DNA from 2 places in the Sphingomonas sp. GV3 genome. Region 2 is predicted to be linked to the other one. Evidence: predicted binding sites of a transcription regulator. Region 2 holds the regulator's gene; the other holds the start of a gene.
The links. The regulator LexA, encoded in region 2, represses DNA repair genes until DNA is damaged. The targets are predictions, from matches to a motif close to GTTCCNCNCTTGTTCT.
Positions count from the first base shown of each region.

Region 1: the regulator LexA is predicted to act here: its motif matches at 1,225-1,240, upstream of RF701_RS14055 (putative DNA modification/repair radical SAM protein).

Region 1 covers NZ_JARWLE010000001.1:2,981,661-2,988,413, forward strand. Annotated here, with positions in the region: gene RF701_RS14055 (putative DNA modification/repair radical SAM protein) at 1-1,222, opposite strand, end outside; gene RF701_RS14060 (hypothetical protein) at 1,344-1,496, shown strand; gene RF701_RS14065 (DUF2721 domain-containing protein) at 1,608-2,021, shown strand; gene RF701_RS14070 (AAA family ATPase) at 2,052-5,441, opposite strand; gene RF701_RS14075 (hypothetical protein) at 5,550-6,245, opposite strand; gene RF701_RS14080 (thioredoxin domain-containing protein) at 6,371-6,753, opposite strand, start outside.
Region 2 covers NZ_JARWLE010000001.1:980,984-987,736, forward strand. Annotated here, with positions in the region: gene trpC (indole-3-glycerol phosphate synthase TrpC) at 1-152, shown strand, start outside; gene moaC (cyclic pyranopterin monophosphate synthase MoaC) at 149-619, shown strand; gene glp (gephyrin-like molybdotransferase Glp) at 616-1,797, shown strand; gene lexA (transcriptional repressor LexA) at 1,855-2,550, shown strand; gene RF701_RS04485 (ComEC/Rec2 family competence protein) at 2,932-5,043, opposite strand; gene gltX (glutamate--tRNA ligase) at 5,213-6,634, shown strand; gene RF701_RS04495 (citrate synthase) at 6,650-6,753, shown strand, end outside.

The sequences.
Region 1 (6,753 bases), 2.0 Mb from region 2:
CGCGCTTCGGCGCGACCATCGGGCGTAGGTCCGCTCGGTCGGCGAGGATCACCGGGCGCCAATCCTCGGCGATGATGAACGGACGGACCTTCGCCACCGACACCGTCAGTCGTGCGACATCGTCCAGACGCAGACGCCGCCAGCGGCGACTGGCGAGAATGCGGTCGACCGCCTTCACGCCGAGCCCCGGTACGCGCAGCAGCATCTCGCGCGGGCTTCGGTTGACGTCGACCGGAAAGCGGTCCCGGAACTTGAGCGCCCAAGCCAGCTTCGGATCGATGTCGAGCGGCAGCATGCCCGTGCCCTCGTCCGCCGCCGCCACGACCTCGTGCGGCGCATAATCGTAGAAGCGCATCAGCCAGTCGGACTGGTACAGACGGTGCTCGCGCATCAGCGGCGGGCGCTGCAGCGGCAGCACGGCGCTGGCATCGGGTATCGGGCTGAACGCGGAATAATAGACGCGGCGCAGGCCGAACCGATCGTACAGCGACGAAGCGCGCGTGACGATGTCGCCATCGGTCGCGGCATCCGCGCCGACGATCATCTGGGTCGACTGGCCGGCGGGAGCGAAGCGGGGCGCGGACTTGTACTTCTTGCGCGCGTCGCCCGAATCCAGGATCGCGCCCTTCACGTCGCGCATCGCGCCCTCGATCCGCGCGCCGTCCTTTTCGGGCGCCAGCCGCTTCAGCCCGCCCGCGGTGGGCAGCTCGACGTTGATCGACACGCGATCGGCATAGAGACCCGCCTGATGCACCAGTTCCGGATCCGCGTCCGGGATCGTCTTGAGGTGGATGTAGCCGCGGAACTGATGGTCCTCGCGTAGGCTGCGCGCCACTTCGACAAGCTGCTCCATCGTATAGTCGGACGACCGGATGATCCCCGAGGACAGGAAAAGCCCCTCGATATAGTTGCGCCGGTAGAAGGACAGCGTGAGGTTCACGACCTCCTGCGCCGTGAAGCGCGCGCGGCGCACGTTCGACGACTTTCGGTTGATGCAATAATGGCAGTCGAAGATGCAGCTGTTGGTCAGCAGGATCTTGAGCAGGCTGATGCAGCGACCGTCGGGAGCATAGGCGTGGCAGATGCCCATGCCCTCGGTCGAGCCGATCCCCTTGCCGTCGCGGCTGTCGCGCTTGGCGGTGCCGGACGATGCACAGGAGGCATCGTATTTCGCCGCGTCCGCCAGGATCGCCAGCTTCTCGCGGGTATCGAGCTGCGCCATGTGTTCTATTTACGTTCTCGAGCCGCATGTCGCAAGGGACGCATTCGCCGCGCCGCCAGTCATCCTGGTGCAAGGTGGCGGGTGGATAAGGGCAGGGCAGGGGACGAAAGGGAGTATGCTCATGCCCGATACGACCTACCTCCTCGAACGCTCCCGCCAGGAAGCGGTGCGTTCGATCCAGGCCACCCATCCCGCCGCGGCGGTGGTGCATCAGGAACTCTGCCTGCTCTACGTGGGTCAGGCGCTTGCGCGGCTGGTACGCAGCCGCCATTGATGGCGACGTCGCGGCCGCCGGGACGCCGGCCGCCGCGACGCGACGCAGCGGTTGCCAGGGAACCTTCGCCGGTCTGCGTCGATCTGCGCGGCGAAGGGTAAGACGACACGCATGCACGAACCTCTCAGCGCCGCGGCGCATGTCATCCAGCTGGCGCTGACGCCCATCTTCCTACTGACCGCGGTGGCTTCGCTGCTCAACGTGTTTGCGACACGGCTCGGGCGGATCAGCGACCGTATCCATGCGCTGAGGAAAGAGCCGCGCGTCAATCAGCACGAGATGGCCCGCCTACGGAAGCGGTCGCGCATCCTCGACATCGCGGTCACGCTCGCGGCGGCGGCGGGCGCGATGACGTGCTGCTCCGCCATCACCCTGTTCTTCGGCGTTCTGCGCGATTCGGGGCATGCCGCCTTCCTGTTCGTGTTCTTCGGCGGCGGCCTGCTCTGCGCCGTCCTGGGCCTGGCGTGTTTCGTCGCCGAAATCACGCTGGCCGGCCGCACGCTGCGCGACGAGGATCAGGCGTGAAGCCACGGCCGATGACCCGGCCGCCTTCGCCTATTCCGCCGCCAGCAGGGTCGCCGCGCCGCCCAGGTCGACCGAGACGAGCCGGCTCACGCCGCGTTCGACCATCGTCACGCCGAACAGGCGGTGCATGCGGCTCATCGTCACGGCGTTGTGCGTAACGATGAGATAGCGCGTCTGCGTCTCGCGGCTCATCCGGTCGAGCAGGTTGCAGAACCGTTCGATATTGGCGTCGTCGAGCGGCGCGTCGACCTCGTCGAGGACGCAGATCGGCGCGGGATTGGTCAGGAACAGCGCGAAGATCAGTGCCACCGCAGTCAACGCCTGCTCGCCGCCCGACAGCAGCGTTAGCGATTGCAGCCGCTTGCCGGGCGGCTGGGCCATGATCTCCAGCCCGGCCTCCAGCGGATCGTCCGATTCGACGAGCGCGAGATGCGCCTGCCCGCCATCGAACAGCGTGGTGAACAGCCGGCGGAAATGCGCGTCCACCGCCTCGAACGCCGCGAGCAGCCGCTGTCGTCCCTCGCGATTGAGCGTGCCGATGGAACCCCGCAGCCGATGGACCGCCTGTCCAAGCTCCTCGCGCTCGGCCGCAGTGCTGCGGCCCGTGGCCTCCAGCTCCGCCAGCTCGCGTTCGGCGACCAGATTGACGGGACCGATCCGCTCGCGGTCGAGCACCAGTTTCTCGTGCAGCGCGCTTTCCGCAGCCGGCGCCCGGATGCTGTCGCTCGCGAAGCCGAGGCGTTCGGGCAGCACCGGTGCCGGGCAGGAGAAGCGCTCGCCGGACAGTCGCCCCATCTCGACCCGGCGCAGCTCCTGATTCTCTAACCGGGCCGCGGCACCCGCCCGCCCCTCGCGCGCCTCCGCCAGTGTCGCGTTCGCCATGCGATGCGCCTCCTCGGTGCGCCGTACCGCCTGTTCCGTGGCGGCCTCCGCCGTCGCCAGGCGGGTCGCTTCGTCGCGCGCCAGGGCATGCGCTGCCGATTCCTCGGCAATGGCCGCGTCGAGGACGACCGGTCGCGTATCGATCGCCGTCGCCTCTTCGGCGAGCGCGGCGGCACGCTTGTCCATCTCGGCGATCCGCCGTGCGGCCTCGCCCGCGCGGGCCCGCCAGCCGCGGCTCTCGGCCTGGGCCGCCGCCAGTCGCTCCCGCTGGGCCTGGGCGGTCCGCTCGGCGGTGGCCCGGGCCGCGCGCGCCGCCGCGACGTCGGTGCGGCGATCCTCCGCGTCGCGGCTCAGCGCGGCGACCGTTGCGGCGCTGTCGCCGCCATCGGGGAGTGCGGCGCGTGCCGCCTGCGCCGCCGCCAGCTCGTCGGCGGCCTCGGCGGCTTCGGCTCCGACCCTCGCTTCGCGCACGACCAGATCGGCCCGTTGCACCCCCAGCCGCTCCAGCGCGGCCACGGCGCGATCCTCGTCGCGGGTCGCCTCGCGCAGTGTGGCGTCCGCTGCCGCGATCGCGCCACGCGCCGCCTGCGCGGCGCGGCGGGCCGCGGCGATCCGCACCTCCACGGTCGCACGGGCGGCATCGGCGCGTTCCGCCGCGTCCAGCGCCGCAGGACGAGCCTCCGCCAGAGCCGCCAACCGATTGAGCCGTACCAGCCGCTCCGCCGCCGCCGCGCCCGTTCCATCGGCGACGAAGCCATCCCACCGCCGCAGCCGGCCGTCCCGCGTCACCAGTCGCTGACCGACCGCGAGGGGGCGGCCGTCGTCCGCCGCGACGACGAACAGCTGCCCCAGCCGCCGCGCCAGCGTCGCCGGGCCGGCGACATGCGTTGTCAGCGGCTCGGCATCACCGGGCGGTGCCGGATCGTCCGGCAGCGGCGCAGCGCCCGGCCAGGCCGACAGCCCCGCCTCCAGATCGTCGCCCAGCGCCGCCGCCAGGGCGCGCTCATAGCCCGCCGCGGGCCGGACATGGTCGAGCAGCCGATCGCGGCCAGTGCGCTGCGTCGCCCGGGTCAGCGCCGCCGCCTCGCTATCGATCGCCGCGAGTTCGGCGCGCGCGGCGGCTCTCGCCGCCTCGGCAGCGTCGCGGGCGCCGGCAGCCTCGCGCTCCTCGTTTTCCGCCGCCGCCAGGCCGGCACGCGCCGCTTCGGCGTCGGAGGCAGCGGCGTGACGTAGGGCGGCCGCGGCATCGCGCGCGGCGGCAAGCGGGGCATCCGCCCCCAGCGCGGTCATCTGCGCGGCGACCTCCGCCGCCGCCTGTGCCGCGCGCGACTGGCGCGCTGCCGCCGCCGCCAAGGCCGCCTCTGCGACGCGAACCTCCGCCGCCTCGCGCGCCTGCGCCGCCAGGCCCTGCGCCAGCGCCACCTCCGCGTCGCGCGCCTGCCGTTCCGCCTGCGCCAGCGCGGCGTCGAGCGCCGGGACGCCGGCGGCGGAGGCCGCGAGCGCGCGGTCGAGCGCCTTTGCCTCGTCCGCGAGACGCGCCAGCGCGTCGGCCGCGTCGGCCGCCAGCGTGCCCTCCCGGGCGCGGTCCTCGGCGATCCGCCGCCGCTGGTCGGCGAGATCGGCCACCCGCCGCGCCGCCGCATCCCGCTCCGTCTTCAGCGCCGCCAGCCGGTGTCCCGCCTCGCTCGCCGCCTCGCGTGCGGCCAGTGCCGCGCCGCGCGCATCGGTTAGTGCCGCCACCGCCGCATGCTGTGCCGCGGCGGCGGCCTGTTCCGCCTCGCCCGCCGCCGTCACCCGCGCCTCCGCCGCCGTCGCGTCCGCGCGGGCCGCGTCCGCTGCCGCCACCGCCTCTCGCCAGCGCGCGAAGATCATCCGCGCTTCGGCGACGCGGATCTGTTCGGAGAGCGTGCGGTACCGCTCCGCCTGTCGCGCCTGCCGGCGCAGCGCCACCGCACGGACATCCTGGTCGGCGATCAGTTCGTCCAGCCGCGCGAGGTTCGCCTCGGTCGCCCGCAATCTCGCCTCGGCATCGCGGCGTCGCACGTGCAGTCCGGCGATGCCGGCCGCTTCCTCCAGCATCGCGCGCCGTTCCGTCGGCTTGGCGGCGATCACCGCGCCGATCCTGTTCTGGCTGACCAGCGCCGGGCTGTGCGCGCCCGTCGCGGCATCGGCGAAGAGCAGGGCCACGTCCTTCGCCCGCACGTCGCGCCCGTCGATGCGATAGGCGCTGCCCGCGCCGCGCTCGATCCGGCGCACCACCTCGCGCTCCTCGCCGTCGGCGCCGTCGAGCAGGATGGAGACTTCGGCGAAGTCGCGCGGCGGGCGCGTCGCCGTCCCGGCGAAGATGACGTCCTCCATGCCCGCGCCGCGCAGCGACTTCGCGCTATTCTCGCCCATCGTCCAGCGCAGCGCTTCGAGCAGGTTCGACTTGCCGCAGCCATTGGGGCCGACGACGCCGGTCAGCCCCGGCGCGATGACGAGATCGGCCGGGTCCACGAAGCTCTTGAAGCCGGCGATGCGCAGCCGCTTGATCTGCATGTCAGGGGAGGGGGTGAGGCATGGTGGCGGGCTTCCGCCATCCTACACGTGTTGCGGCATGGGGGAAGGGTGTCGCGAGGCGCCGCTCCCACGTCGGTGGATGGGGTTCTAGCGGACGCTCTCGAATCCGGAGAAGGTGACGAGCGTGGTGATCTGCCCCGATTTGCCCAGCATCGAACCCTTCATCACGCTCGACGATCCGGCGGGAATGATCGCGCCGTTCGGCAGCGGTGCATATCGGGCGCTGACATCCATGCTCTGCACGGACGCGACCAACATCATCCTGAACGATTTGTTCGACAGGAACCGCACCCGCTCGACGAACGGGGTCTTGCCCTTCATGTTCACGACGGCTTCGGCCTGCGTGTCGGCGGATGCATCGTGCGATCCGATCTTGACGACGCCGGCGGGCAATCGGCTGAAGCGATAGGTCGCGTAACCGGGAGCGGAATCGCTGCGCGTGGCGGGAGCGCCGAACCATTCCGCCAGCTCATGATAGGACGGCGTGGGCCCCCTTTTGGTCTTGCGCGACTGGTCGATCTCCTTGTCGCTTGGCGGACGCCCATCCACGCTGACGAGCGACCAGCGCTGATCCGCCGGCCGCCGCGGATCGAAGCGCTCGACGAAAACCTTGCGGGATGCGCCGGTCCGCTCGAAGGCCATGGTGCGCTGGAACGCATAGGCATCCGGCTGGGTGGCGCGCATGGCCTGGACCAGGCTGTTCTGCAGCTCGTCCGCCCTGGCTTCGACCGAGAGGAGCAGGCAGGATATCGCAGCCGTGCGGCGCAGATGACAGGGCGACATTATGATCCTTCCGCGCATGGGGCGAGGCAGGGACAGCCGGGCCGACGCGACGGGCGGACGGCCCTGGCCGCCTCGCCCCTCAGCGCCGGAGGTTCCGACCGCCCGCGCCGCTCGACTGGCGGACTTTACGCGCCCGCCGCCTTAAGCAGCGGTTCCAGCTGGCCCCAGGTGATCGCGTCGAGCTTCTGCCCGTTCAGGATCAGCGTGGGCGTGCCCTGCACGGTGCCATCGGCGCTCTTGTCCGCGGTCTGCTTGGTCCAGCGGTCGATCTGGCCCTGGTCGGCGAGGCACTGCATCGCCTTCGCCTCGGGAATGCCGCGCTGCTTGACGAAGTCGATCAGGCCCATCTGCTGCGCCATCATGCGGAAGGCGTCGACGGGCTTGGCCGACTGGATTTGCTGCTGCACCGCGGGGGATGCGGACTGCATCTTGTCGAGGAAGCTCTGCTGATTGGCGTACATCTGCTCGAGCAGCGGGAAGAAGGCGTCCTTGCCCGTGCAATTGCCGA
Region 2 (6,753 bases):
CGCCGGGGTGCACCTTCGTCGCGGAAAGCGGCCTGTCGGCACGCGCCGACCTCGACGCGCTGGCGGACCATGGCGTGCATTGCTTCCTGATCGGTGAGTCGCTGATGCGCCAGCCCGACCTCACCGCCGCGACCCGGGCCTTGCTCGGATGAGCGGCCTGACGCACATCGACGCCGATGGCGCCGCCCGCATGGTCGACGTCGCCGGCAAGGCGGTGACGACGCGCGAAGCGACCGCGACCGGCCATATCGCGATCGCCGCCGATGCGCTTGCCGCCATCCGAGACGGTGCGACGAAGAAGGGCGATGTCCTCGCCGTGGCACGGATCGCCGGCATCATGGCGGCGAAGCGCACCGCCGACCTCATCCCCCTGTGCCATCCGTTGCCGCTGACCCGCGTCACCCTCGACCTGGCGATCGCGGCCGACGGCATCGTCGCCACCGCGACCGCGGCGACGGAGGGCAAGACCGGCGTCGAGATGGAGGCGCTCACTGCAGCGTCCGTCGCCTTGCTGACGATCTACGACATGGCCAAGGCGCTCGACCGGGCCATGACGATCAGCGGCCTGCGCCTGCTCGCCAAGTCCGGTGGCGCGTCGGGCGATTGGCAGGCGGCATGAGCCTGCTGCCGATCGCGGAGGCGCAGGCGCGGCTGTTCGCGCTCGCGACGCCGGTTGCGATCGAGACCGTGCCGCTCATGGCCGCACATGGTCGCTGGGCGACAGAAGACGTTAGGGCCCAGCGAACGCAGCCCGCACACGACCTGTCCGCCATGGACGGCTATGCGATCCGCGCCGCCGATTTGCCCGGGCCCTGGACGATGATCGGCGAGAGCGCCGCCGGACGTCCCTTCGCCGGCCGCGTCGGCGTGGGAGAGACGGTCCGTATCTTCACCGGCGCCGCGCTACCCGATGGCGCCGATACCGTGATGGTGCAGGAAGAGGTCGAGGCGGCCGGAGCGACGATCCGCCTGGTCGGCGAGGGGCCCGGCCGGGCCGGACGCAACGTCCGCCGCCGCGGGCTGGATTTCACCGAAGGCGACCGATTGATCGCAGGCGGCGAGCGGATCACGCCCGCCCGCCTCGCCGTCGCCGCGACAGGCGGCGTCGGCGCGATTTCGGTGCGTCGCCGCGTCCGCGTCGCCATCTGCGCGACCGGAGACGAACTGGTCGCGCCCGGGACGCAGCGGACGCCGGGCGAGCTGCCCGAATCCAATCGCGCGATGCTGGCGGCGATGCTGGCGGATCTGCCGGTCGACCTGATGGACCTCGGCATCCTCCCGGACGACCTGCCGACACTGCGCGACGCCTTCTCCATGGTCGACACCGACCTGCTCGTCACGACCGGCGGCGCGTCGGTCGGCGATCACGATCTCGTCCGTCCCGCGATCGAGGCGGCGGGCGGCCGCATCGACTTCTGGCGGATCGCGCTGCGCCCGGGCAAGCCGATGATGGCGGGCCGGCTCGGCGCGGCGGCGCTGCTCGGCTTGCCGGGCAACCCCGTCTCCGCCTTCGTCACCGCCATGCTGTTCGTCCGGCCGATGATCGCGCACCTTGCCGGCGCCGCCGATCCCCTGCCCCGCGCCACCAGCGTGTTGATCGGCGAGGATCTGCCGGCCAATGGCGCACGGACAGATTATCTGCGCGCGGAACTTCGGGACGGCCGGGCCTATGCGTCGACCATCCAGGACAGTTCGATGCTGCTCACGCTGGCGCGGTCGCATTGCCTCGTCGTCCGTCCGGCCGGCGCGCCCCCAGCCCGTGCCGGCGACTCGGCGCAGGTCCTGATGATCGCTTGACGGCAAGTAAAGTGTTCCCTAGAAGTTCCGCGTCTGTTCTGACGGGAAGGACCGCCCATGCTCACGCGCAAGCAGCACGAGCTTGTCTGCTTCATCAATGATCGACTGGAAGAGACCGGCATCTCCCCGTCGTTCGAGGAGATGAAGGAGGCGCTCGATCTCAAGTCCAAATCCGGCGTGCATCGGCTGATCAGCGCGCTGGAGGAACGCAATTTCATCCGCCGATTGCCCAACCGCGCGCGCGCGCTGGAAGTGCTGCGGATGCCGGAACGTCCCGAGAAGACGTCGCCCGCGGCCAGTGCCGCGGCAGCGGCGCCGGCGGCCGCACCAGCGCGCGGCAATGTCCGCCCCGCAACCACGCCCGCAAACGACGTCGTCGAGATCCCGCTGCATGGGCGCATCGCGGCGGGTGTCCCCATCGAGGCATTCGAGGGCAGTTCGATGCTCGCCGTCCCGGCGGCGCTGCTCGGATCGGGGGAGCATTATGCGCTCGAGGTTTCGGGCGACTCGATGGTCGAGGCGGGTATCCTCGACGGCGACTATGCGCTCATCCGGCGCACCGAGACCGCGCGTGACGGCGAGATCGTCGTCGCGCTGATCGAGGACAGCGAAGCGACGCTCAAATATTTCCGGCGCGAGGGCGCGATGATCCGGCTCGACCCGGCCAATCGCGCCTATGAGCCGCAGCGCTATCGCCCCGACATCGTCCGCGTACAGGGCAAGCTGTCCGGTATCCTGCGTCGTTACGACTGACGGCGCGGTACGGGGCCGGAACGGAGACGCTCGCCGCCACGGACGGTTCGGCATCGGGGCAGCGGATGCGTCTGCGTATCTGCGTGGATCGCGACGGCCGCTTTAAGCCGCGACCGCATGCGTCGATGCGAGCCGGCACGCACGCCTCGCGGACGCTTCCTTCCTTCGCGGCCGCGGAAGGCGGTCCGCAGCGCCTTAGGGGTGCGCTCGTCCCGTATCGCTCTTTGCCGGGCCTCGCGACAGATCGCAGGGTGCGCAAAGGCGGGAATAGCGCGGAGCGCGCCTGCCCGCGGCCGTTTCGCGGCGTGCCCGGCGCGACGGTCGTATTTGCGCATTGCAGCTCTCGATCGCGATACGGGTCGGGCCGCGCATCGATCGTCGTCAGGACCCGCGACCGAGCGATCCCGGATTGCGCGCAAAGCTGGCAGCATGGGTACGGCGCGTCCATGGATTCGCAGAGACGTCCCGATACCGAATCGCCTCGGTGGGCGTCGCATGCGGCGGCGTCACCCAGGGATGGGCATCCTCGGGCGTCCGGACGGTGACGACGCGCCGGGACGCGAGCGCGATCGAAACACCGCCCGTGCGCCGCAATAGGCCGAGGTCGAGCCGCAGCCAGCGCGGACGGCACCGCGCGGGAAGACGGCGGTCGCTGACGACGATGTCGGCACGCGCACACGCCTGGCGCAGCATCTCCCATGGCAGGGGATAGGCGCTGCGCGTTGCGAGAAGGCGCCAGTGCCGTCCGCCGCGGACGAGCGCGATCGCGCAGGCGTCGCGGGTGCATTGCGCTTCGGGACGATCCGACACCAGCATCGGATCGTTCTGCCCGCCCCCGGTTTCGCGTAGCATGTTGCGGACGTAGTCGCCGGACCTGTCGCGCAGAACGGCCAGACCGTCGCGGGTGCGCACCGCAAGGTGCCTGCCGTCGCCCGTGATGAGGATGTCGGGCGCCGGCGTGAACGCCATCCAGAGGCACCCCGCGACGAGCGGCACCGCGCCCAGCCAGCGGACCGAGGACTGCCATAGCGCCAGCCACAGGCCGCCGCCGACGCACAGGGCGAAGGCCGATGCTGGCACGGTGGCGAGCGCCATGGCGGACCCCGGCAGCGCGGCGACGGATCGGGCGATCCACAGCAGCAGCGCCATGCCCTTTCCCGTCAGCCACCAGAAGGGTGCGCCGAGCCCCGCCGCGTCCATCAGCAGCGCGAGCGCCTCCAGCGGCATGATGACGAAGGTGGTCAGCGGTATTGCGACGATATTGGCGAAGGCGCCATAAATACCCGCCCGGTGGAAATGATAGATCGCTATCGGCATCAGCGCCGCCTCGACCAGCAGGCCGGTGACCAGCAGCGACAGGAGTTCCCGCGCGACGCGGCGCACGCGCGTGACCTCCTTGGCGGCGAAAAGCGACGCGATCCGGGGATGCTCGTGAAACGCGACGATCGACACGATCGCGGCGAAGGAAAGCTGGAAGCTAGGCCCGACGAGCGCATCCGGCCAGCCGATCAGGACGACGACGGCACCGCCGGCCACCAGTCGCAGCGTGATCGCCTGCCGTCCCATCGCCATTGCAGCCAGCACCATCAGCGCGGCGACGCATGATCGTATCGTGGGAATCTGGTTGCCGGTCAGCCAGGTATAGCCGATCGCCGCGGCCGCGCCCGCCATGGCGGCGACGAGGGGCAGGCGAATGCGCAGCGCGAGCCATGGCCAGAGCGCGAGCAGGCGCAGGACGACGATCATCGTCGCGCCGACCGCCGCGGTGATATGCAACCCGCTGACCGACAGCAGGTGGGCCAGTCCCGCGCGGCGCATGGCCTCCGCGTCGGCCTGGCTGATCGCCCCCTCGTCCCCCGTCGCCAGCGCCGCGGCGATGCCCCCCGCGCTCCCCTCGAGCTGCGCGGTGATGTGGCGCGTCAGGCGGTCGCGCAACGCGGCGCCGCCCTCGCTTCCGCGCCTCGAAACGGACAGGGGGCCGAATGCCCGTCCTGTTGCGCCGATGCCCGCGAACCAGGCGACGCGCGCATAATCATAGGCGCCGGGCACCGCCGCTTCGGGCGGCGGCAGCAATCGCGCCGACAGGCGCACGCGATCGCTTGGCGCGATCGTATCCCGGACGTTCGCCGCGTCGACGTTGACCCGTATGCGGGTTGGCAGGCCGAGCCCGGCATCGGGGCGGATCGTCAGCCGCACCAGGCCGCGCGCGGTCAGGGGTTCCGCCTGTTCCACCACCCCTGCGAACCGGACCACCGCCGGATGAGCGAGCACGGGTGCGGTAGCGCGCTCGGCATGCCACCAGGCGAGGGCCACGCCGATCGCCACGGCGAGCGCGCCCGTCGCGACCGCCCGCGCCAGTCGGGTTCGCCCGTCGATCGCGGCCGCCCCCAGGCCCAGGCCGGTCGCAGCGAGGATTGCCGTCCGCCACGCGCGCGGATCGGGCGACACGAACCAGATCGCGATGCCCAGGCCCAGCATGACGGGCAGCCACAAGGGCAGCTGCTCGCGTTCCGATTCCAGCCATCGCTCGATCCGCCGGAGCGACCGGCCCCCTCCCGCGGGCCACGGGATTTGAAGGCGCGGAATGCGCGTGCTAGGGGCCGCCGCGGTTGAATAGGCCATCACCTCGAACCCTAAGGAGCAGGCGCGGTTGGGCGCAACAGTGGATCACGACGCGAACGGGAACGCCGCCGCCACGGGCACGGCGATCGTCACCCGGTTCGCCCCTTCGCCGACCGGCTATCTCCATCTGGGCGGCGCGCGCACGGCGCTGTTCAACTGGCTTTTTGCCCGCCATCACGGCGGCAGGTTCCTGCTGCGCATCGAGGACACCGATCGCGCCCGCTCGACCCAGCCGGCGATCGACGCGATCCTGGCGGGGCTGAAGTGGCTCGGCATCGACTGGGACGGCGATGCGGTCTTCCAGTTCGCGCGCGCCGACCGGCATGCCGAGGTCGCGCACAAGATGGTCGCGAGCGGCAACGCCTACCGCTGCTACATGACGCAGGAAGAGATCGCCGCACAGCGCGAGGCGGCGCAGGCGGAAAAGCGTCCCTTGCGGATCCGCTCGCCCTGGCGTGACCGGACCGATCATCCCGAGGGCCAGCCCTATGTCGTCCGGCTGAAGGCACCGCGCGAGGGTGCGACGACGATCGAGGATCGCGTGCAGGGATCGGTGACCGTGCAGAACGCGGAGCTTGACGATCTCATCCTGCTGCGGTCGGACGGCACCCCCACCTACATGCTCGCGGTGGTCGTCGACGACCATGATATGCGCGTGACGCACGTGATCCGTGGCGACGACCACCTCAACAACGCGTTCCGGCAGTTGCCGATCTACCGCGCGATGGATTGGCCGGAACCAGTCTACGCCCACATTCCGCTGATCCACGGTACCGACGGCGCGAAGCTGTCGAAGCGCCACGGCGCGGTCGGGATCGAGGCCTATCGCGACGAGCTCGGGATCCTGCCCGAGGCGTTCGACAACTATCTGCTTCGCCTCGGCTGGGGCCATGGCGACGACGAAATCATCAGCCGCGAGCAGGCGGTAGAATGGTTCGATCTGGCCGGCGTCGGCAAGAGCCCGTCGCGTTTCGACCTCAAGAAGCTCGAGAACCTCAACGGACACTATATCCGCGCCGCCGACGACGGGCGGCTGGCCCGCCTCGTCGCGAACATCGGTGGATACGGCGAAGACAGCATCCCCCTGCTCACCCAGGCGATGCCGTTCCTAAAGGCGCGTGCCGCCAATCTCAACGAACTGGCGGACGGCGCCCGCTTCCTCTTCGCGCAGCGTCCGGTGACCTTGGAAGCGTCCGCCTCGGACCTGCTCTCCGACGAAGCGCGATCGTTGCTTGCGCAACTGCACACGGCGCTTGACGCAGTGCAGCAGTGGGATCAGGAGACGATCGAAGCAGCGGTACGGCAGGTCGCCGACGCCCGGGGCGCCAAGCTCGGGCAGGTCGCCCAGCCGCTCCGCGCCGCTCTCACCGGGCGCAAGACATCGCCCGGCATCTTCGACGTGCTCGCGCTTCTGGGCAAAGAGGAAAGCCTCGGCCGGATCGCGGACCAGATGGCAGTCTGACAGGAAGGACAAGACATGACCGACACCGCGAAATTCGCCCTGGACGGCAAGGAATTCGAATACCCGGTCATGTCGGGTTCGGTCGGCCCCGACGTGGTCGACATCCGCAAGCTGTATGC